DNA from 3 places in the Streptomyces sp. HNM0645 genome. Region 1 is predicted to be linked to each of the others. Evidence: riboswitches for the same ligand, from Rfam matches in the RefSeq annotation. Region 1 holds a riboswitch; each other region holds the start of a gene.

Region 1 (7,208 bases):
GCAGGTCGTGGCCGGCCGGGGGCGCGTCGGCGAAGATCTGCCGCTGCAGGACCCCGGACCACAACTCGTGCATCCCGCCCTCGGGGTCGCACACCGACATGGGCTGCCAGGTGTCGCCGTGGTAGCCGCCGCGCCAGGTCAGCAGCCGGCGCTTGGCCGGACGGCCCGTCGAACGCCAGTACTGGAGGCACATCTTCACCGCGACCTCGACGGAGACCGAGCCCGAGTCGCAGAGGAAGACGTGCCGCAGGGGCTCCGGAGTGATCTCGACGAGCCGGGTCGAGAGCCGGACGGCCGGCTCGTGGGTGAGCCCGCCGAACATGACGTGACTCATCCGCTCCAGCTGGCCGCGCGCGGCCTCGTTGAGTACGGGGTGGTTGTAGCCGTGGACCGCGGACCACCAGGAGGACATGCCGTCCACCAATTCGGTCTGCCCGTGTGCCGGCTCGGCGAGCCGGAGACGCACCCCGGACGCGGACTCCACGACCAGCGGGTCCGTACGGCCCGGCATGGGACCGTACGGGTGCCAGACGTGGGCCCGGTCCAGGGCCACCAGATCGCGGGCCCCGGAGCTACGCATTGGGGGCGAGGTCGGTTCCCGCGCCGCGGCGGCGGACAGCCACCAGGTCGGGGCGCGCCCCGGAGGCGCCGGCGGCCTCCGGCGCGGATTCCCCGGTGGTGTCGCCGCACGGGGCGCAGCCCCCGCCGCCGTGCGAACCGCAGCCGCCCGACGCGGCGTCCGCACGGTGCGCCGGCAGCGTCGTGGTGTCCGAGCCCTCCACCTCGAAGCCCGCGTCCGTGATCATCTCCAGGTCCGCCTTGCCTGCCTGGCCCTCACTGGTGAGGTAGTCGCCAAGGAAGATCGAGTTGACCAGGTGCAGCGCCAGCGGCTGCAGGGTGCGCAGATGGACCTCGCGACCACCCGCGAGGCGCACCTCCACGTCCGGGCACACGAATCGCACCATGGCGAGGATGCGCAGCGCCCGCTGAGGGGTCAGATTCCATTCCTTCGCCAGGGGAGTGCCCTCGAACGGGATCAGGAAGTTCACCGGCACCGAGTCGGGGTCCAGCTCCCGCAGCGCGAACACCACGTCGACCAGGTCCTCGTCGCTCTCCCCCATGCCCGCGATCAGCCCCGAGCAGGCGGACAGTCCGGCGGCATGGGCCTTCTGGACGGTGTCCACGCGGTCCGCGTACGTGTGGGTGGTCGTGATGTCCCCGTACGTCCCCTCGGACGTGTTGAGGTTGTGGTTGTACGCGTCGGCGCCGGCCTCGCGCAGCCGCTCCGCCTGGCCTTCGGAGAGCAGTCCCAGACACGCGCACACCTCGACGCCGTCGTTCTGCTCCTTGATGGCGGCGATGGTCTTCGAGACGCGATCGACGTCACGGTCCGTGGGGCCGCGGCCGCTGGCGACCAGGCAGACCCGCTTCGCGCCGCCCGCGACCCCGGCGGCCGCCGCCTCGGAGGCCTCGTCCGGCTTCAGCCAGGTGTACTTGAGGATCTCCGCCTTGGAACCGAGCCGCTGGGAACAGTACGAACAGTCCTCCGGACACAGCCCGGACTTGAGGTTGACGAGATAGTTCAGTTTCACCCGCCGCCCGAACCACTGACGGCGCACCTTTCCGGCCGCGGCCACCACATCGAGCAGGTCGTCGTCGGAGGTCGCCAGTACGGCGAGCGCTTCTTCGCGGGTCGGCAGCTCACGCCGCAGGCCCTTGTCCACCAGCGTGTTCAGGAGGTCCATGGCGCAGATCCTCGCCTACCGGGCACCCCCCGGCCAAGGAGGAACTCCACAACAGCCCCCGTTTGAGGTGTGTGTATGGCCACACTCTGACCTCCGGCGTCCCCCGCTAGGGTCTGTTCGCTGCCTACAAAAGGACCGGACCATGCCCCCAGTGCCTCAGGATCCTTTCGACTGGACGGACGACGCGGCACGCCGCCGTGCGGAGGCGGGCCTCGTCCGTGCGCTCCGTCCCCGGCCCGCCGAGTCGGCCCTGCTCGACCTGGCCGGCAACGACTACCTGGGCCTCACTCGCCGGGCGGAGGTCACCGAGGCGGCCGCCTCGGCCGCCCGGCGCTGGGGAGCGGGGGCGACCGGGTCGCGGCTGGTGACCGGAAGTACCGAACTGCACGCGGAACTGGAGCGCGAACTCGCCGAGTTCTGCGGGTTCGAGGCGGCCCTGGTGTTCTCCTCGGGGTACGCGGCGAACCTCGCGGCGCTCACGGCGCTCAGCGCGCACGGGTCGCTCATCGTCTCGGACGCCGGCAACCACGCCTCGATCGTCGACGGCTGCAGGCTGTCGCGGGCGGATACCGCCGTCGTGACGCACGCCGATCCGGAGGCCGTGGCCAAGGTGCTCGACGCCCACTCGGGCCGGCGAGCCCTGCTCGTGACCGACTCGGTCTTCTCGGTGGACGGCGACGCCGCGCCGCTGGCCGCCCTCGCCGGTGTGTGCCGCGCACACGGGGCGGCCCTGGTGGTGGACGACGCGCACGGCTTCGGCGTCCTCGGCGAAGGCGGCAGGGGAGCCCTGAACGCCGCCGGTCTCGCGGGGGCCACGGGTGTCGTCGCCACGCTCACCCTCTCCAAGTCGCTGGGCAGCCAGGGCGGAGCGGTCCTCGGCCCGGCGCGGGTCGTCGAGCACCTCGTCAATGCCGCCCGGACGTTCATCTTCGACACCGGGCTCGCCCCGGCCGCCGTGGGCGCCTCCCTCGCGAGCCTGCGGCTCCTGCGCCGTGAGCCCGCGCTCGCGGACCGGGCCCGGGTCGTGGCGCGCACGTTGCACGGGCGGCTGACGGAGGCGGGACTGACCGCCGCCAGGCCCGACGCGGCTGTCGTCTCCGTACAGGCGCCCTCACCCGAGTCGGCGGTGCGCTGGGCGGCGGACTGCCGTGCCGCAGGTCTGGCCGTGGGGTGCTTCCGGCCGCCGTCCGTGCCGGACGGGATCTCACGGATCAGGCTCACCGCGCGCGCCGACCTCACCGATCGGCAGATCGGGGCGGCGGTCGCCACCATCCTGGAGACGGCGCCCGGTGTCTGACCCGGCACCGCGTGTGGGACGCCGCGCGTCTGGTCCGGTGCCGGGCCTGGGACACGGTGCCGGGCGTCCGGGGTGGCGCCGAGGGGCACCGGTCACGCCGAGGGTACGGGCGGAACCGGGATGAGGAGGCGGGCCGGGCAGGGGATCCGCGCTTGCGGCGCGGGTCCGTTCATCGCGACGGCGCGCCCAGCCCACTGAGGAAGCCGGTCCAGGCGGCCGGTGAGAACACGAGGAGCGGCAGTCCGGGATTCTTCGAGTCGCGCACCGCCAGGGCGCCGTCGGCGCACAGGGCGGTCTCCACGCAGTTGTTCATTCCCACGCTGCGGCTGCTGCGCTGCCAGGACGTGCCCGGCAGAGGGCGTACACGTGCGTCGTGAGCAGACATTGGGGGGTGCCTTCCCTACACGCCGTCACGGATCCCTGCGACGAGATCCAACGAGTCAGTCGGCGAGAGCGCATGCGCCTGCATGGTGCGGAAAGCAGCGCCGTACGTCTCGAGGTCTTCCTTCCGTTCGAGGTAGAGACTACTCGTCAAGTGGTCGAGAACAACCACGTCTAGATCAGAAGTGTTCGGAAAGGAGAAGATAACGAAAGATCCAGTCAGTCCCACGTAGCCGCCCGTCGAGAAGGGCAGCACCTGCAACCGAACATGCGGGAGTTGGGCCATCTCCAGCACCCGACGAAGCTGTCCCCGCATCACCTCCCGACCGCCCACCTGGCGCCGCAGGACCGCCTCGTCCAGCACGGCACTGAAGGTCAGCGGGCGTTCCGCCCGCAGCACGCGCTGACGCGCGATGCGCACTTCCACCAGTGAGTCGACCGTCGCCGTCGGCACGCTCTCCAGTGCCGAACGGGTCACCGCCCGCGCGTAGTCGGGCGTCTGCAGCAGCCCGGGCACCACCGAGGTCTCCAGGGTGCGCGCCGCGCTCGCCTGGGACTCCAGGCTGATGAAGTCCCGGTACTGCGGCGGAATCACCCCGCGGTACGCGTGCCACCAGCCCTTTCCTCCACCGTCCGCCGTACCGGCCAGCGTCCCCAGCAGCTCGCGCAGCCGTTGGTCGGCGACTCCGTAGGCGTCCAGCAGCCGGGCCACATCGGCCGGTTTCACACCGCTCGTTCCGGTCTCTATGCGGCTCACCTTCGACTGGTTCCAGCCCACGAGCAGCGCCGCCTCCCGGCTCGTCAGGCCGACGCCCAGCCGCAGACCGCGCAGTTCCTCCCCGAGCTTGCGCCGGCGCACCGCGGGACCCTGCCGCATGCCGAATCTCCTCCTGTTCCCCGCTGCCCCACGGCCGCCGGGCACCGGCGGACGCAGCGCCAAGTGTGCGCCCAAATACGCTCTCGCGTAGCAGAGTTCACCGCTTTGAGCGACAGATATATGCATATCCAGGTGGATCCCCTGCCATGGGGGTGGCAACAGTGGCAGTCTGGCGCGAAGCGCAGTCCGAGGCTGTTCCGGCATCCAATCCGCTACGTGCCGCGCTCCGGCAGCCCCGGTGGGAAAGGGACAGCTCGCCATGGCAGACCATCAGGAAGCCTCCGTCACTCTGCCGAGCGATCCCGCCTCGGTATCCGCCGCGCGCAGATACGTCTCCGAGGTCCTCGCCGAATGGGGAGTGCCGGGGGAGACCGACACCGCCGACACGGTGCGTCTCATCGTCTCCGAGCTCACCACCAACGCCGTCCAGCACACCTTCGGGCTGTCCCCGACCTTCACGGTGGACGTCCGGCTGGAGCGCGACGAGCGTCTGTGCATCGGCGTCACGGACAGCCATCCCCGCAGGCCCCAGCGCCTGCCCGCGGCCGTGCAGCAGGACAACGGCCGCGGCATGGTCATCATCCGCTGGCTCATCGCGGAATGCGGGGGAAGGCTGCACGTCGACCCCACGCCCGAGGGCGGCAAGACCGTCTGGATCGCGATCCCCTGGAGCGTGGCCGGCGCCGAGCCTCCGCACTGAGTGCCCGGACCGGTCACCGCAGTGGTGGGCCCGCGCCGGCCGACGTGCCCGCGCCGAACGACGTGCCCGCGCCGGCCGACGTTCCACGCTCGGGGGCCGACGCCGGAGACCGCCCCGCCGCTGCGCGGCGCCACCTCGGCCGACGGGGCATCGGCGCCGCCGGTGCGCACGGCCGGCGGCGCCGATGTCCGCTAGCGCACGCGGCCGTACCGGACGCCCTTGGACCAGATCTTGGTCAGCTTCACGACGGAACCGGTCTTCGGCGAGTGCCAGATCTTCCCTGCCCCGGCGTAGATGCCGACGTGGTACACGTACCCTCGCGACTGGAAGAACACCAGGTCACCGCGCTGCCGCTGGGAAGCGGAGACGTGACGGGTGCGGTTGTACTGCTGCTGGGCCGTGCGCGGCAGTCGCTTGCCCGCCTTCTTGTAGGCGTAGAGCGTGAGCCCCGAGCAGTCGAAGCGGCTCGGACCGGTGGCCCCGTACCTGTACGGGGCCCCCTTCTTCGACGCGGCGACCTTGAGAGCCTTCGTCGCGTGCGCCGAGGCCGCCTGTGCCTCCGGCGCACCGCCCGGCACGATCAGCGAGCCGCCGACGGCGGCGATCGTGAGTGCCGAGACGGCACCCGTCCGGGACAGCAGGGACGGGAGATGTGTCTGCGCAGCCATGCGCAACCCTTCGTCAGCCGCCTGTGAAGGATGACCTGTCGGGTTCGGACTGGCGAAGACGCCCGGCCGCTCACACGGCTTCACCCCAAGGACCAGCCACCGTCGCGGTGGTCGGCCCGCAATGCTGGGTCCTCCACTCCTGCCGAAGCCCTCATGTCGACCAGGCATCCGGTGCGGCGGCAGGACTCGGCGTCCGCCCGGACCGCCCCGCCGCGGTGGCGGGGGCTTGTCGTCCCAGGGATCTTGACCCACGAGCTGCCGGATTTCCGAGTCGAAACGACGATTTGTGAGGCTCCTCACCACTGATCTGTTCGAGTGGACAGGGCCGTTCGGGGGACCGGGTGTCGCCGGGTGACGAGCCCCGTACCTGCGGCGGAGTGCGTCATTGGGCCGACCGGGCGATGCGGTTGCGCAACTTGCACAGGACGAAAGTCGAAGCCCTCACTGGTCCGGATGGGCGACACCCGGTCGTACGCCTCTCGGGCGGGTCGCGGGCGCCGGATCGCCCCTATCGCAGTGGGTCGTCAACTGTGTTGCTCCGGTGGCACGGTGATCCGGGAGGCTCGGCGTTCCCCGTCCAATACCCGTAGCGCGCGGGCCAATGTGACGGTGTGCAGCTCGCTCTCGCCGCGCATGTGCATCACCGTCAGAGCGTCGCGAAGCGCCGTGGCCTGCGCGACCAGGGCCTGTGCGGCGCGGAGGGCTCCATACGTGTGTGTCCCGCGTGCCGGGTTGATCCTTCCCAGCTGGTCGACCACTTCGAGATAGCTGTCGACGAACTCGCTCTCGGCGCGTGTCAGCGCGGGCAGCGGCGGCAGTTCGGGTGGCAGCACCGCCCGCTCACCCGCGGCCGACGGAAGTGAGGAACGTCTTCCGGTTCTTGACGATGTGGTCGACCAGCCCGTAGTCACGGGCTCCCGCAGCGTCGAACACGGTGTCGCGGTCGAGGTCGGCGGCGATGCGTTCGGCGCTCCGGCCGGTGTGGTGGGCGAGCATGGCCGTGAGTTGATCCCGCAGCCGCAGCAACTCCTGTGCCCGGATGTCCAGATCGGTGGGCTGCCCCTGCACCGGCTCGGGCAGCGAGGGCTGCTGGACGACCACGCGCGCACCGGGCAGGGTCGCGCGCTTGCCCGGGGTTCCGGCGGCGAGCAGTACGGCGGCGGTCGACGCGGCCTGTCCCAGGCAGGTGGTGACGACGTCGCAGGTCACCGTCTGCATCGTGTCGTAGATGGCGGACATGGCGCCGACGGGGCCGCCGGGCGAGTTGATGTAGAGCGAGATGTCCTGGTCCGGCGCGGCGTACTCCAGGTACAGGAACTGCGCGATGACGTCGTTGGCGGAGGTGTCGTCGACCGGGGCGCCGAGGAAGACGATCCGTTCGTCGAGCAGCTTGGCGTAGGGGTCGAGCGTGCGCTTCCCGCCGCTCGTGTGTTCGGTGAACTCGGGCAGGACATGGCGGGCGGACGGACCGTTCATGGCGTACCACTCCTCTAACGGCCGCACCCGGCGGCCAAGTCTGCGGCGTCTGCTGCGACCTCCG
Region 2 (7,208 bases), on a different contig from region 1:
GAAGCCGAGTCGCCCGGCGCCGTTTCCGTGGCGTGAAGTCGAACAACGATCGAACGTAAGGCCAAAGCTCTGCCCGCAGTCCGCCGAAACACGGCCGAATGCCCGTTTCCCGCTTCACCAAAACCTTCCGAAGATTGTCGGCGTCGCATACCGCCGGGTACAGTCGCGCCACTGCGTTGCCTCTGGGACCCCCCGTTCGGGACGGCCCCCAGACCCTGGTCCTGCTGCCGAGGCGAGAGAGAAGTTGGTGAACGACCAGCACCCCCACGCCGGGTACGACGCGTACGCCACCGGCAGCTTCGACACCGACCCGCTCTTCGGCGTCATGCCGGGCGGTCACGAGGACGGTCACCTCACCCACGGCGGCCAGTACGACAGCGGCCAGTACGACGCGACGCAGTGGTCCTCCGCCTCCTCCACGGGCCACGAGGTCTACGGCGACGCCCAGCATGCGTACGGGCAGCAGTACGACGCAACGCATTTCGACGGCGCGCAGTACGACGCCACCGGCCAGTGGGACGCCAACGCCTGGAACGAGGCGGGGCAGTTCACCGCGACGCAGTTCGAGAGCGCGGCGCAGACCTACGACACGGGCGGCCAGTGGACCACGGCCGGCTACGGCGCGGCGACGTCGTACGAGACCGGCGCCTACGACGCCACCGCGTGGAACTCGGCCGGCGCTGACGCCACCGCCGTTCACCCGCAGTACGGCGACCACACCGGGCAGCTGCCCGGAACCGGGCACTCCGAGTACCCGGGGTACGGCGAGCAGCACGACCCCGCCGGGACCTTCGCCCACGAACAGCTCACCCCCGCAGCCGAGTTCGGCACCTCCCACGAGACGCAGCCCGGCACCGCGTCCGGCTACGAAACCGAAGCCGAGCACGGAGCCGAGCCCGGCTTCGGCGGCGAGGCCGCGATCGACTCCGCGGCGGAGCACTCCGATCGCTCGGAATACTCCGAGTACGAGCCGGAGCGGCCGGCGGCATCGGACGCGCACGACGGGGAGCCGGATTCAGGCCACGACCACGAAGCCGAGCTGATCGCCGGCGCAGCCACCGTCGCGGCACCCGCCGTCACCCTCCCCTCCGCCGCCTCGGCCCGCCCCGTGCGCAGGGCCGGCGGCGCCCGCGGCCGCCGCCGCACTCCCGCCAAGCGTTCAGCACTCCTCACCGTGGCCGTGCCTTCCGTCTGCGTGATGGGGGTCGCCGGTGTCGCGGCGGCCTCGGTCGGCGGACTCACCGACGGCGAGCAGCAGAAGGACGCCAACACCGCGGTCACGGCAGCCGATGCGTCGTCCGTGAAGCCGGTCGCCGCGAACAACGCCCTCGACACCCAGCTCGCCGCGCTCAACGCCGACGTCCGTGACTTCGGCGACCGTGCGAGCCGGACCCAGGAACGCATCGACCTCAAGGCGCGCCAGGAGGCGGAGCGCAAGAAGCGCGAGGAGGAAGCCGCCCTCCGCGAGCGGCTGCGCCCCAAGTTCGCCCTCCCCGTCGCCCAGCGCGGACTCAGCGCCTACTACGGCCAGGCCGGTGTCAACTGGATGTCCATGCACACCGGAATCGACTTCCCCGTCTCGTACGGGACGCCGGTGATGGCCGCGACCGACGGCACCGTGCGGACGCAGTGGAACAGCGCGTACGGCAACATGGCCATCGTCACCGCCGCGGACGGCACGGAGACCTGGTACTGCCATCTGAGCAGCACCAAGATCCGCTCCGGCAAGGTCAAGGCCGGTGAAGTCATCGCCTATTCGGGCAACTCGGGCAACTCAACCGGTCCACATCTGCACTTCGAGGTACGGCCCGGCGGAGGGGCCGCGATCGACCCGCTGTCGTGGCTGCGCAGCCACGGTCTCAGCCCGACCTGATCCGGCGGGCGCCCGTACGTACGCCCCGGCCCGAACCACCCGGCCCGTCGTGCGCTTTCCGCGACCGCACGTGAGCCCTCGGCCCGCTCCCGGACCGGCGCACCGCCGGCCCCGCGCGAGTCCGTCGGCCACGGCCGCAACCCTCAGGGCCTGCCGAGCCCGCCGGTTCACGCCCCACCCCGGGCCGCCCGCACCCGTCAGGTCGAGCCGGCGCCGCCCATCGCACCTGCGCGCGTTGCGGTGGGCGGTGCACCGGCCCGCTCAGGTGCCGCGCAGGCGCCCGCCGCAGAGCCCCGCGGCACCCCGCGGCACGCCGTGTCCCTGCGGATCGCTCCGGATTCCGACCGGTTCTCAGCCCGTCAGAGCTTCTCCACCGGCGCGTACCGCAGCAGCAGCCGCTTCGGCTTGGCGTCGCCGAAGTCGATCGTCGCCTGGGCGTCAGCGCCCGAGCCCGTCACCGCCGTCACGGTCCCCAGTCCGAACTGGTCGTGGGTGACGCGGTCCCCCACGGCCAGGGTGATCACGGGCTTGTCCGTCGTCCGCCGCGTGGCGAAGCCCGACGGGCCGGAGCGGGACCGGGACGACGAGAGCGCCGAGGCGATGCCGGACGTCGGCCCCGCGGGCGCCGCCACCGGGCCCGTCCGCTTCCACTGCAGGTGTGCGTCCGGGATCTCCTCGAGGAAGCGCGAGGGAGGGTTGTAGGCGGGCTGGCCCCAGGCGCTGCGCATCGAGGAACGCGTCAGGTAGAGGCGCTCACGGGCACGGGTGATCCCCACGTACGCCAGACGGCGCTCCTCCTCCAGTTCCTTGGTCTGGCCGAGCGCCCGCATGTGCGGGAAGACGCCGTCCTCCATGCCGGTGAGGAACACGACGGGGAACTCCAGGCCCTTCGCCGTGTGCAGGGTCATCAGCGTGATGACGCCGCTGCCCTCCTCGTCCTCGTCGGGGATCTGGTCGGAGTCGGCGACGAGCGCGACCTGCTCCAGGAACTCGGCGAGCGTACCCGCCCCCTCCTCGGCGCCGCGCCCCTGCTCGAACTCCAGGGCCACCGCCGCGAGTTCCTGGAGGTTCTCGATACGGGTCTCGTCCTGGGGGTCGGTGGAGGCCTGCAGCTCGGCGAGATAGCCGGTCCGCTCCAGCACGGCCTCCAGCACCACCGCGGGGCCCGCGCCCGAGTCGACGATCGTGCGCAGCTCCTCCATGAGCGTGTTGAAGCGCTTCACGGCGTTGGCGGAGCGGGCTGCCATGCCGTACGCCTCGTCGACGCGGCGCAGCGCCTGCGGGAACGTGATCCTCTCCCGCAGGGCGAGCGCGTCGATCATCGCCTCGGCGCGCTCGCCGATGCCGCGCTTCGGGACGTTCAGGATCCGCCGCAGTGGCACGTTGTCCTCGGGGTTGGCGAGGACCCGGAGGTACGCCAGGACGTCCCGGACCTCCTTGCGCTCGTAGAAACGCACACCGCCGACGACCTTGTACGGCAGGCCGACGCGGATGAAGATCTCCTCGAAGACACGGGACTGGGCGTTGGTCCGGTAGAAGACCGCCACATCGCCGGCCCTGGCTTCGCCCGCGTCCGTCAGCCGGTCGATCTCGTCGGCGACGAACTGGGCCTCGTCGTGCTCGGTGTCCGCGACGTAGCCGGTGATCTGCGCTCCGGCGCCCGCGTTCGTCCACAGGTTCTTGGGACGGCGGCTCTCGTTGCGTTCGATCACGGCGTTGGCCGCGGAGAGGATCGTCTGGGACGAGCGGTAGTTCTGCTCGAGCAGGATCGTGGTCGCGTCCGGGTAGTCCTCCTCGAACTGGAGGATGTTGCGGATCGTGGCGCCGCGGAACGCGTAGATCGACTGGTCGGCGTCACCCACCACGCACAGTTCGGCGGGGCCGAGGTCGTCGTAGCCCGTGCCGACCAGCTCGCGCACGAGCGTGTACTGGGCGTGGTTGGTGTCCTGGTACTCGTCGACGAGGACGTGACGGAACCGGCGCCGGTAGTGCTCGGCGACGTCCGGGAACGCCTGGAGCAGATGGACCGTGGTCATGATGATGTCGTCGAAGTCCAGCGCGTTGGCCTCGCGCAGGCGGGCCTGGTACATCCGGTACGCCTCGGCCAGTGTCTTCTCGAAACCTCCCCCGGAGCCCTCGGCCTGGGAGTCACCCCCGCCTGCCTGGTCGGCGAAGGCCTCCTCGTCGATCAGCTCGTTCTTCAGGTTCGAGATCTTGGCGCTGAACGACTTCGGCGGGTAGCGCTTCGGGTCGAGGTCCAGATCGCGGCAGACCAGTGCCATCAGCCGCTTGGAGTCGGCGGCGTCGTAGATCGAGAAGGACGACGTGAAGCCGAGCCGCTTGCTCTCGCGGCGCAGTATGCGGACACACGCGCTGTGGAAGGTGGAGACCCACATGGCGCGGGCGCGCGGGCCGACGAGGTGCTCGACGCGCTCCTTCATCTCGCCCGCGGCCTTGTTGGTGAACGTGATGGCCAGTATCTGGCCGGGGTGGACGTCGCGGGTCGCCAGCAGATGGGCGATCCGGTGGGTCAGCACCCGGGTCTTGCCGGAGCCGGCGCCGGCGACGATGAGCAGCGGCGATCCCGTGTGGACGACGGCGGCGCGCTGCTGCTCGTTCAGCCCGTCGAGCAGGGCCGCCGGGTCGATGGCGGGGCGCGGGGCACCGTTGCGGTAGTGGGTGTCACCGGACGGGGGCGCGTCGAACCTGCCCTCGAAGAGGTCGTGCGGGACCTCGTCCGCGGGCAGGTGCTCGTCGTCCTCCGGTGGCGGGGGCTCCTCCGGGGCCGCGGTGCGCTGGAGGTCCGCCAGGAAACTGTCGTCAAAGAGGCTGCTCATCGCTCTCCGAGTCTAGGCGGCCCCACCGACGGCCCGCCGCCGCCTTCGCGGGAATCACCATCGGACACCTCCAGTCATGACACGGACACATAGTGCCAAGGTCACGGAAATGTATCGGGCAAATCGACCACTCTCCTTCACAGCAGCACCACACTTTGGCTAGCGTGCTCGCCCAGGCGGCCCGTACCCCCTTCGGCGAACCACGCCGGCCGGGCAGCCGCGCCGAATCCGTGCCCCTCACAGAGGAGTTCGGAACCGGGGACCCACTCACAAGCACAACCGGGGTGAATCGGGCCTGGTTTCACCTGGCCCGTAGGGCAAACCTTCCGTTCCGTCCGAACCCGACAGCTAACCCGGTAGGCGTTCCACGGAAGGAGATGCCGGCCTTGGCGTCGCACCGCAAGCCGCGCAGCCGCACACGTACGAACACACCTGCCGTCGGGATCACGACGGCCGCCATAGCGGGGGTCTCGCTCCTCTCGGCACAGAATGCGACAGCCGATCCGAAGCCCAGCATCGAGGAAGTCCAGAAGAAGGTCGACGACCTCTACCGCCAGGCTGGTTCGTCGACCCAGGAGTACAACAAGGCGAAGGAGGCCGCCGAGCAGCAGCGCCGCAAGGTGGACCGGGCCCTCGACGAGGCCGCCGAGCGCACGGAGGCCCTCAACGAGTCCCGGCGCGCCCTCGGTTCGTACGCGACCGCCCAGTACCGCACCGGCGCCGTCACCCCGACCGCCGCGCTGCTCTTCGCCGACAACCCTCAGTCCTACGCCGACCAGACACAACTGATGGACCGGCTGACCGAACAGCAGCGCGGCGCCGTCACCGACTACGAGACCCAGCGGGCCGAGGCGGCGAAGCAACGCGCCCAGGCCACCAGGAGCCTGGAGACGCTCACGGACTCGCAAGATTCGCTGCGCGTCAGGAAGCAGGCCGTCCAGAAGAAGCTCGCCGAGGCGCGGGAGCTGCTGTCGCAGCTGACCGCCGAGGAGCGCGCACGGCTCGCCGAACTCGAGCGCAAGAAGGAGGAGGAGGCCCGCCGGAAGGCCGAGGCGAGGGCCAAGGCGGAGGCCGAGGCCGAGGCCGAGGCCGAGCGGCAGCTCCAGGAGCGTGAGCGGGAGGAGCGGGAACAGGCGGGCACGGACACCAGCACCGGCACGGACACCGGCACGGGGACGGTCTCCGGAACGACCGGCGGCACGTACGCGGCCAAGGCCGAGAAGGTGCTGTCCTTCGCGCGGGCCCAGATCGGCAAGCCGTACGTCTGGGGTGCGACGGGCCCGAGCTCGTACGACTGCTCCGGGCTCACCCAGGCCGCCTGGCGCGCGGCGGGCGTCGACCTGCCCCGGACCACCTGGGACCAGGTGAAGGCCGGACAGAGTGTGGCGACGGCCGACCTGCTCCCGGGTGACCTGGTCTTCTTCTACGACGACATCAGCCATGTCGGGATCTACATCGGTGACGGCAAGATGATCCACGCCCCCAAGCCGGGCGCGAACGTCCGCGAGGAGTCGATCTACTACATGCCGATCCACAGCAGCATCCGGCCCGCGTAGCGTTCACGCGGGCCGGAGACCCGCACCGCCGCACTCGCGGAGTCACGGACTCGCGCCACAAGGCCCTTCGCAAGAGGGGGGTTGCGGCGCGAGCCGTGTACGGGAGGGCGGTGCGGCGGAGACCGGTCCCGGGGCCCGGTCCGTCACGGAGGCTCCCGGGCGGCTCGGGGCCGCGCGGCCGTGATGCCGCCGCCGCGGGCGGGACGCCCGGGGGCTCCGGACCACTCAGGTCCAGAGGGTCGCGATGAAGACGTTCGCCAGGGTCAGGCCGCCGACCGCCCCGAACAGCCCCTTGTCCACGGTCTCCTCGTCCCGCTTGACGTAGACCAGGGCAAGGATCACCAGGAGCACGGCGAGCTTGATGCCGATCTTGAGGTTGTTCACGGGCTGGTCGTCCGCCTGGTTCAGTCCGACCAACGCCACGCCCGTCACCAGCATGGTCAGCGCGCCGTGCAGCATCCCGGGGGTGAAGCGCGCCGTCCCCGCCCCCATCGCCTTCATCTGGGTGAGGAAGCCGCCGAGCAGCGCCGCGATACCGATGATGTGCAGGGCGACGAAGACATTGATGAGTACGTCCATGGCACCGGAGCCTAGCCGGACGGTCCCAAAGCGAACCCGGGCGGTCCATCTCATGCCAATTCCGTTCATGGTGCCACTTCTCCGTGACCGGGAGCTCTAGCGTCCTCACCCAGGTGGCCGGCTTCACCACCGTCCGTTACCCGGACGGCTGCCGACCGCCCCCGCCGGAAGAGCCGGTGGCGGGCCGCTCCCCCTGTGCGGTCCGCCGCCGGTACCCGTACCGGCGGGCCCCTACGGAAGGACAGGCCCTCGTGGCAGCGCACCGCAAACCCAGGCAGCGCACGCTTCCCGGAACCGCCGCACGCCTCTCCGCCACTCTCGCGCTCGCCGGTGCGGCCACCGCCACCGCCTTCGAGGGCGCCG
Region 3 (7,208 bases), on a different contig from region 1:
TACACGTACACCACGGGCAGGTCGTCGTGCTTCTCGACCCGCCAGAAGTGCCGGATGCCGGCCGCCGCGTACTTGCGCGGTTTGAGCTCGCGGTCGCGCTGCACGGACTCGTCCGAGACGATCTCGACGGCGAGCAGGATGTCCTCCGGGGCGTACCAGGTCTGCTCCGGCCCGATGAGGGCACCTTCACGCACGATCATGAGATCGGGCTCCGGCCGGTCGCGCACGCCCAGTTTGGTGGTCATCTCGCGGACGACGTAGAGGTCGTCCGGTGTCTGCTGCACCAGTTCGTTCTCCAGCAGCCGCAGCGTGGCCATGTGGAAGAAGGTCTGCGGACTCACGAAGAACAGTCCCCCGTCGATCAGCTCGGTGTGCGGCGGGAGACCCTTGATCCGGTCGAGGTCGTCCGCCGTCCACCCACCGGGGGGCGGGACCGGGAACACGTACTGCTCCTCCCGGCCGTCCTGGTCTTCCCTCCGGTCTTCGGCTGCGGCACTCATCAGCGCTCCCATACGACGGAGTCTGGCGCGTACGGTCAGCCTACCCACCGGGAACGCGGAGAGGTCCGTCGAACGGATGACCGGGCCCGTGCGGGTTAACGTCGTCCTATGCACGACCGGCCGTCCCGCGTCCCCGACGCCCCCGAGCTCTTCACCTGGGAGTTCGCCACCGACCCGTACCCCGCCTACGCCTGGCTCCGGGAGCACTCGCCCGTGCACCGGACCCGGCTGCCCAGCGGGGTGGAGGCGTGGCTGGTCACCAGGTACGCGGACGCCCGGCAGGCCCTCGCGGACCAGCGGCTCAGCAAGAACCCCGCGCACCACGACGAGCCCGCGCACGCGAAGGGGAAGACGGGGATCCCGGGGGAGCGCAAGGCGGAGCTGATGACGCACCTGCTCAACATCGACCCGCCCGACCACACCCGGCTGCGGCGGCTCGTGTCGAAGGCGTTCACCCCCCGCCGGGTGGCCGAGTTCGCACCCCGGGTACAGGAGTTGACGGACCGGCTCATCGACGGTTTCGCGCAGCGGGGTAGCGCGGACCTCATCCACGAGTTCGCGTTCCCGCTCCCCATCTACGCCATCTGCGACATGCTCGGCGTCCCGCGTGAGGACCAGGACGACTTCCGGGACTGGGCGGGGATGATGATCCGTCACGGCGGGGGCCCGCGCGGCGGTGTCGCCCGGTCGGTGAAGAAGATGCGCGGCTATCTCGCCGACCTGATCCACCGCAAGCGCGAAACCCCCGGTGACGACCTCATCTCGGGACTCATCAAGGCGTCCGACCACGGGGAGCACCTCACCGAGAACGAGGCCGCCGCGATGGCCTTCATCCTCCTCTTCGCCGGGTTCGAGACCACGGTGAACCTCATCGGGAACGGCACGTACGCGCTGCTGCGGAACCCGGGGCAACGGCAGCGGCTCCAGGACTCGCTGGCCGCCGGCGAGAACGGCCTGCTCGCCACCGGGATCGAGGAACTGCTGCGCTACGACGGGCCGGTCGAGCTCGCCACCTGGCGGTTCGCGACCGAGCCGCTGACGCTCGGCGGCCGGGACATCGCCGCCGGCGACCCGGTCCTCGTCGTGCTGGCCGCCGCGGACCGCGACCCTGAGCGGTTCGCGGAGCCCGACAGCCTCGATCTCGGCCGCCGGGACAACCAGCACCTCGGGTACGGGCACGGCATCCACTACTGCCTGGGCGCGCCGCTCGCGCGGCTGGAGGGGCAGACCGCGCTCGCGACCCTCCTCACCCGGCTGCCCGACTTGAGGCTTGCAGCCGATCCGTCGGAATTGCGGTGGCGTGGGGGGCTTATCATGCGCGGATTGCGCACTCTGCCCGTTGAATTCACCCGCCGCTGAAACTGACGGCCAGTCAGGGCTGTGACTTTTACGTGATCTCCGCTGCATCGACTTGTGACTGACGTCGGAGTGCGGCTACGTTCACCCCGACTCCGGGTCATCGAGGTTTCAATCGCTTCGAGAGTCCCTGGAGTTTTCTGTAGTCACACGGAAGGCGCACCGCATGCTGTCCGGGAACGGCCGACACCGCCGACCTCGTCAGGTCCCCGCCCTCATCGTCGCGGCAGGGGTGACCGGATCGGCCATCGCCATCCCGCTGCTCGGCGCGGGTTCCGCGTCCGCCGCCGACACCGCCACCTGGAACCGTGTCGCGGACTGCGAGAGCGGCGGCGACTGGAGTGCCAACCTCGGCAACGGTTACTACGGCGGCCTCCAGATGTCCCAGGAGATCTGGGAGGCGTACGGCGGCACCGCGTACGCGCCGCGCGCGGACCTCGCCAGCCCCTCCGAGCAGATCTCGGTCGCCGAGATGGTCCTCGCCGCCCAGGGTGCCTCCGCCTGGGAGAGCTGCGGATCGATCACGGGTCTGGGCGGCGGTGGCTCCGAGCCCGCCGGCACCCCGTCGGCCGACCCGCTGGGCGACGTCGTGAAGGGGCCCTCGTTCGGCGACGGGGCGGATTCCGTGCCCGAGCCGGATGCCGGGGACCCCTCGCCGGCCGGGTCCCGGTCGGGCGCGGGCGAGTCCGCCTCCGAGTCGTCCGAGTCGTCCGAGTCGTCCGAGTCGTCCGAGCCGTCCGGGCAGTCCTCCTCACCGTCCGGGTTCCCGGAGTCCGCCGGATCCGCCGAGGGCTCCGGTGGGAGCGCGGAGGCGTCCGGCGAGGCCGGCGCGGAGGCGGGCACCGGCAAGCACCGGGGCACCCCCGCCACCGAAGGGGATGAGGCGGGCAATTCGGGCGATGACCGTGAATCCGGTCGACATGCCTCACGAGGTGATGGAACGACACGGGATGACGCCGCCACGGGAGATGAGTACGTCGTCCGCGTCGGCGACAACCTGTCGTCGATCGCCGACGCGAACCAGGTGCCCGGCGGCTGGCCCGCCCTCTACGAGGTGAACCAGGACGTCGTCGGCTCCGACGCGAACCTCATCCTGCCTGGCCAGAGCCTCGATCTCGGCCCGGGGAAGGGCGAGTTGAAGGAGTAGTTCAGGTGTTTATGTCCGGTTCTGTGCGAGTGAGACAAGAGTCTCTTCCGGTCAACTGGCGCCGCTAGCCGGTCAACTCCGGTCATCGTGGCTCCCACCTGCGAAAACGGACATGTCACCCCGTCAGTTTTGGGCGATTTCTCCCCGATGTTCGTCTTTGAACATCGGGGAGACGTGTGTCTACGGTCTGAACCGCTCGCAACGCGGGCCCCGACGACCGCACGCCGAATCCTGCCGGCGGCCGCCGGGAACAGTCGTCGCGCAAGCGCCGAAGGCAGGAGCGGGGGACCCAAGGTAAGTGCCGGACAGGCCCGATGAGGGCCGCCCGGCTAGGGGTGGAGCCGTGCGTTCGTCGCACGGCCGGGCACCACATCGGCCCGAACCCGACAGCTCACCTCGCAGGCGTCGGTGAGGAGAACTTCGATGCTGCTTTCCGGCAAGGGCAAGCACCGTCGCCCGACGGTCTTCCAGCGGTCCACCCGTGTCGCCACGCTCGCCGGTGTCGCCGGCGCCGCCATCGCCGCCCCGCTGATGGCCTCGGGCACCGCGTCCGCCGCCACCGCCTCCGAGTGGGACGCCGTCGCCCAGTGCGAGTCCGGCGGCAACTGGTCGATCAACACAGGCAACGGCTACTACGGCGGGCTGCAGTTCTCGGCCTCCACCTGGGCCGCCTACGGGGGCACCGCGTTCGCCCCCACCGCCGACAAGGCCAGCAAGGCGCAGCAGATCCAGATCGCCGAGAAGGTCCTGGCGGGCCAGGGCAAGGGGGCCTGGCCGAACTGCGGCACCGGACTGTCGAACGCCTCGTACGGCGGCGCCGCCCCGGCCGCCCCCAAGGCCGCCGAGCCCAAGGCCGAGCCCGCCGCCCCGCAGCGAGCCGAGGTCCCGACCAGCCGCTCCGAGCGCGCCGCCGCCCCGGTCAAGAAGGGCGACGGCGAGTACACGGTCAAGGCCGGCGACACCCTCAGCGGGATCGCCGACGCCGAGAAGGTCAAGGGTGGCTGGAAGAAGCTGTTCGAGCTGAACAAGGACATCGTCGAGGACGCGAACGTCATCCACCCCGGCCAGAAGCTCCACCTGAGCTGATGCCCGGCCCGGGGACCCTCGTGGTCCCCGGGAGGTGACCGTCGTCCGGTGGGCCCGGCGGACCACCGGGCGGTGCACCCCCCGTCCCCAGGCCCCGGCCCGGTGCGGCATCCCCGTGCTCCCCGCAGTCCCGCGGGCACGGGAGGTACCCCCGGGCCGGGGTCTTTGTCCGTTCCGGCCGGTTTTCCGTCCCACGGGGCGGGCATCTGCCGGACGATGGCACCCGGGCGGTTAGGCTCTTGCCGCAAGGCCGAAGCGGCCCTGCACCGACACGGCCCCGCTTGTGTCACCTCACGCGTCACATCCCAGAAGGAGATGCTCGTGCCGTCCATCGACGTCGTCGTAGCCCGGGAAATCCTGGACTCCCGAGGCAACCCCACGGTCGAGGTCGAGGTCGGCCTCGACGACGGCAGCACCGGCCGTGCTGCCGTTCCGTCCGGTGCGTCCACCGGCGCCTTCGAGGCCCTCGAGCTCCGCGACGGCGACCCGAACCGCTACCTGGGCAAGGGTGTCGAGAAGGCCGTCCTCGCCGTCATCGAGCAGATCGGCCCCGAGCTCGTCGGCTACGACGCCACCGAGCAGCGCCTGATCGACCAGGCGATGTTCGACCTCGACGCCACCCCGGACAAGTCCTCCCTCGGCGCCAACGCGATCCTCGGCGTCTCCCTCGCCGTCGCGCACGCCGCCTCCGAAGCGTCCGACCTGCCGCTGTTCCGCTACCTCGGCGGCCCGAACGCGCACCTGCTGCCCGTTCCGATGATGAACATCCTGAACGGCGGCTCGCACGCCGACTCCAACGTGGACATCCAGGAGTTCATGATCGCGCCCATCGGCGCGGAGTCCTTCTCCGAGGCCCTGCGCTGGGGCACCGAGGTCTACCACACCCTGAAGAAGGTCCTGAAGGAGAAGGGACTCTCCACCGGACTCGGCGACGAGGGCGGATTCGCCCCGAACCTGGGCTCCAACCGCGAGGCCCTCGACCTCATCCTCGAGGCGATCAAGAAGGCCGGCTACACGCCGGGCAAGGACATCGCGCTCGCGCTCGACGTCGCCGCCTCCGAGTTCTACAAGGACGGCGCCTACGAGTTCGAGGGCAAGTCCCGCTCGGCCGCCGAGATGACCGAGTACTACGAGGAGCTGGTCTCCGCCTACCCGCTGGTCTCGATCGAGGACCCGCTGTTCGAGGACGACTGGGACGGCTGGAAGACGATCACCGAGAAGCTCGGTGCCAAGGTCCAGCTGGTCGGCGACGACCTGTTCGTGACCAACCCCGAGCGCCTCGCCCGCGGTATCGACGAAGCCGCCGCCAACGCCCTCCTGGTCAAGGTCAACCAGATCGGCTCGCTGACCGAGACCCTCGACGCGGTCGAGCTGGCCCAGCGCAGCGGCTTCAAGTGCATGATGTCCCACCGCTCCGGCGAGACCGAGGACGTCACCATCGCCGACCTGGCCGTCGCCACCAACTGCGGTCAGATCAAGACCGGTGCCCCGGCCCGTTCCGAGCGCGTCGCCAAGTACAACCAGCTCCTGCGCATCGAGGAGATCCTCGACGACGCCGCGGTGTACGCCGGCCGCAGCGCGTTCCCGCGCTTCAAGGGCTGATTCCGGACGACCCCGCCGGGCGGCGAGCCCGTCGGGGCCGGAGGTTGCGTACGTCCCCGCACACGGTCCCGTACCGTGTGCGGGGACGTACGCACGTGAAGGGGAGGCGCACTGATGGCCCGGGACCGGTTCTCCACCGCGACCAGGCTGCGGCTGCTCGGTGAGCAGACCGCCGCCCGCGTCTACCGATCGCAGTCCCGCCGGCAGGCCCGGCGCTCCAGGCTCACCGGCCGGGCCGCCTTCCTCGCACTCGTCGTATGCTCGATGATCGTCGCGCTCGCCTATCCGATGCGTGCGTACGTGTCGCAGCGGAACGAGATCGATGAGCAGCAGCGGCTGGCCGCCGCGGCCCGCGAGCGCGTGGAGCGGCTGCGCGACGAGAAGGCCCGCCTCCAGGACGACGCGTACGTCATGCGGCTGGCCCGTGAGCACCTGCACATGGTCCGGCCCGGCGAGACCGGGTACATCGTGGTCGACCCGCGGGCGGCCCGTGAGCCACGTGCCGAGGAGGCCGGTGTCGGCCGTCCCTGGTACTCGAACGTCTGGGACGGCGTCGACCGCGCCGACGCGCGACGCTAGCCAAGACACGGAACCGACGAAGAGACATACACATCCCATGGACACGCCCCCGCCGAGCACCGCGCCCACCCCGCCCACCGCGGAGGACATCGCCGCTTTCAAGGAGCAGCTCGGCCGCCCGCCGCGCGGTCTGCGGGCCATCGCCCACCGCTGCCCCTGCGGCCGGCCCGACGTGGTCGAGACGGCACCGCGGCTGGAGGACGGCACGCCCTTCCCGACGCTGTACTACCTGACCTGCCCGCGTGCGGCCTCGGCCATCGGCACGCTCGAGGCGAACGGCGTCATGAAGGAGATGACCGAGCGTCTGCAGGCCGATCCCGACCTGGCGGCGGCGTACCGGGCGGCGCACGAGGACTACGTCCGGCGCCGGGACGAGATCGAGGAGCTGAAGGACTTCCCCAGCGCCGGTGGCATGCCGGACCGGGTGAAGTGCCTCCACGTCCTGGTCGCCCACTCGCTCGCGGCCGGCCCTGGAGTGAACCCCCTGGGTGACGAGGCCATCGCGATGCTCCCGGAGTGGTGGGCCAAGGGCCCGTGCGTGACCGCGGGAGCGGGTGACTGCGCGAGCGCGGGCACGGAGGACGGCGCATGACCCGCGTCGCCGCCGTCGACTGCGGCACGAACTCGATCCGCCTGCTCATCGCCGACGTCGACGCCTCGACCGGTGAACTGACCGAGCTGGACCGTCGGATGACCATCGTCCGGCTCGGCCAGGGCGTCGACCGCACCGGTCGGCTGGCCCCCGAGGCCCTGGAGCGCACCTTCGCGGCCTGCCGGGAGTACGCGGGGATCATCAAGGAGCACGGGGCGGAGAGGGTCCGCTTCGTGGCGACCTCAGCTTCCCGGGACGCCGAGAACCGCGACGAGTTCGTGAGCGGTGTGGTCGGCATCCTCGGGGTCGAGCCCGAGGTGATCAGCGGTGACCAGGAGGCCGAGTT

The links. A riboswitch is a leader RNA that binds a small molecule or an ion and turns the genes downstream of it on or off. The one in region 1 is predicted to bind cyclic di-AMP.
Region 2: linked by a shared signal. The riboswitch ahead of QMZ92_RS06550 (C40 family peptidase) and the one ahead of QMZ92_RS11045 (C40 family peptidase) in region 1 are both predicted to bind cyclic di-AMP.
Region 3: linked by a shared signal. The riboswitch ahead of QMZ92_RS21700 (LysM peptidoglycan-binding domain-containing protein) and the one ahead of QMZ92_RS11045 (C40 family peptidase) in region 1 are both predicted to bind cyclic di-AMP.

The regions. Positions count from the first base shown of each region.
Region 1 covers NZ_JASHLT010000014.1:30,849-38,056, reverse strand. Annotated here, with positions in the region: gene QMZ92_RS11075 (adenosylmethionine--8-amino-7-oxononanoate transaminase) at 1-580, opposite strand, end outside; gene bioB (biotin synthase BioB) at 573-1,745, opposite strand; gene QMZ92_RS11065 (8-amino-7-oxononanoate synthase) at 1,888-3,042, shown strand; gene QMZ92_RS11060 (DUF397 domain-containing protein) at 3,212-3,427, opposite strand; gene QMZ92_RS11055 (helix-turn-helix domain-containing protein) at 3,443-4,300, opposite strand; gene QMZ92_RS11050 (ATP-binding protein) at 4,560-5,000, shown strand; gene QMZ92_RS11045 (C40 family peptidase) at 5,192-5,668, opposite strand; cyclic di-AMP (ydaO/yuaA leader) riboswitch at 5,672-5,845, opposite strand; gene QMZ92_RS11040 (hypothetical protein) at 6,193-6,501, opposite strand; gene QMZ92_RS11035 (ATP-dependent Clp protease proteolytic subunit) at 6,509-7,144, opposite strand.
Region 2 covers NZ_JASHLT010000007.1:130,639-137,846, reverse strand. Annotated here, with positions in the region: gene QMZ92_RS06565 (esterase/lipase family protein) at 1-36, shown strand, start outside; gene QMZ92_RS06560 (M23 family metallopeptidase) at 248-1,873, shown strand; gene pcrA (DNA helicase PcrA) at 2,233-4,710, opposite strand; cyclic di-AMP (ydaO/yuaA leader) riboswitch at 4,921-5,089, shown strand; gene QMZ92_RS06550 (C40 family peptidase) at 5,088-6,266, shown strand; gene QMZ92_RS06545 (hypothetical protein) at 6,492-6,845, opposite strand; gene QMZ92_RS06540 (C40 family peptidase) at 7,097-7,208, shown strand, end outside.
Region 3 covers NZ_JASHLT010000031.1:9,307-16,514, reverse strand. Annotated here, with positions in the region: gene QMZ92_RS21715 (Uma2 family endonuclease) at 1-500, opposite strand, end outside; gene QMZ92_RS21710 (cytochrome P450 family protein) at 609-1,859, shown strand; gene QMZ92_RS21705 (transglycosylase family protein) at 2,023-3,003, shown strand; cyclic di-AMP (ydaO/yuaA leader) riboswitch at 3,260-3,423, shown strand; gene QMZ92_RS21700 (LysM peptidoglycan-binding domain-containing protein) at 3,427-4,089, shown strand; gene eno (phosphopyruvate hydratase) at 4,411-5,691, shown strand; gene QMZ92_RS21690 (FtsB family cell division protein) at 5,806-6,270, shown strand; gene QMZ92_RS21685 (DUF501 domain-containing protein) at 6,308-6,862, shown strand; gene QMZ92_RS21680 (Ppx/GppA phosphatase family protein) at 6,859-7,208, shown strand, end outside.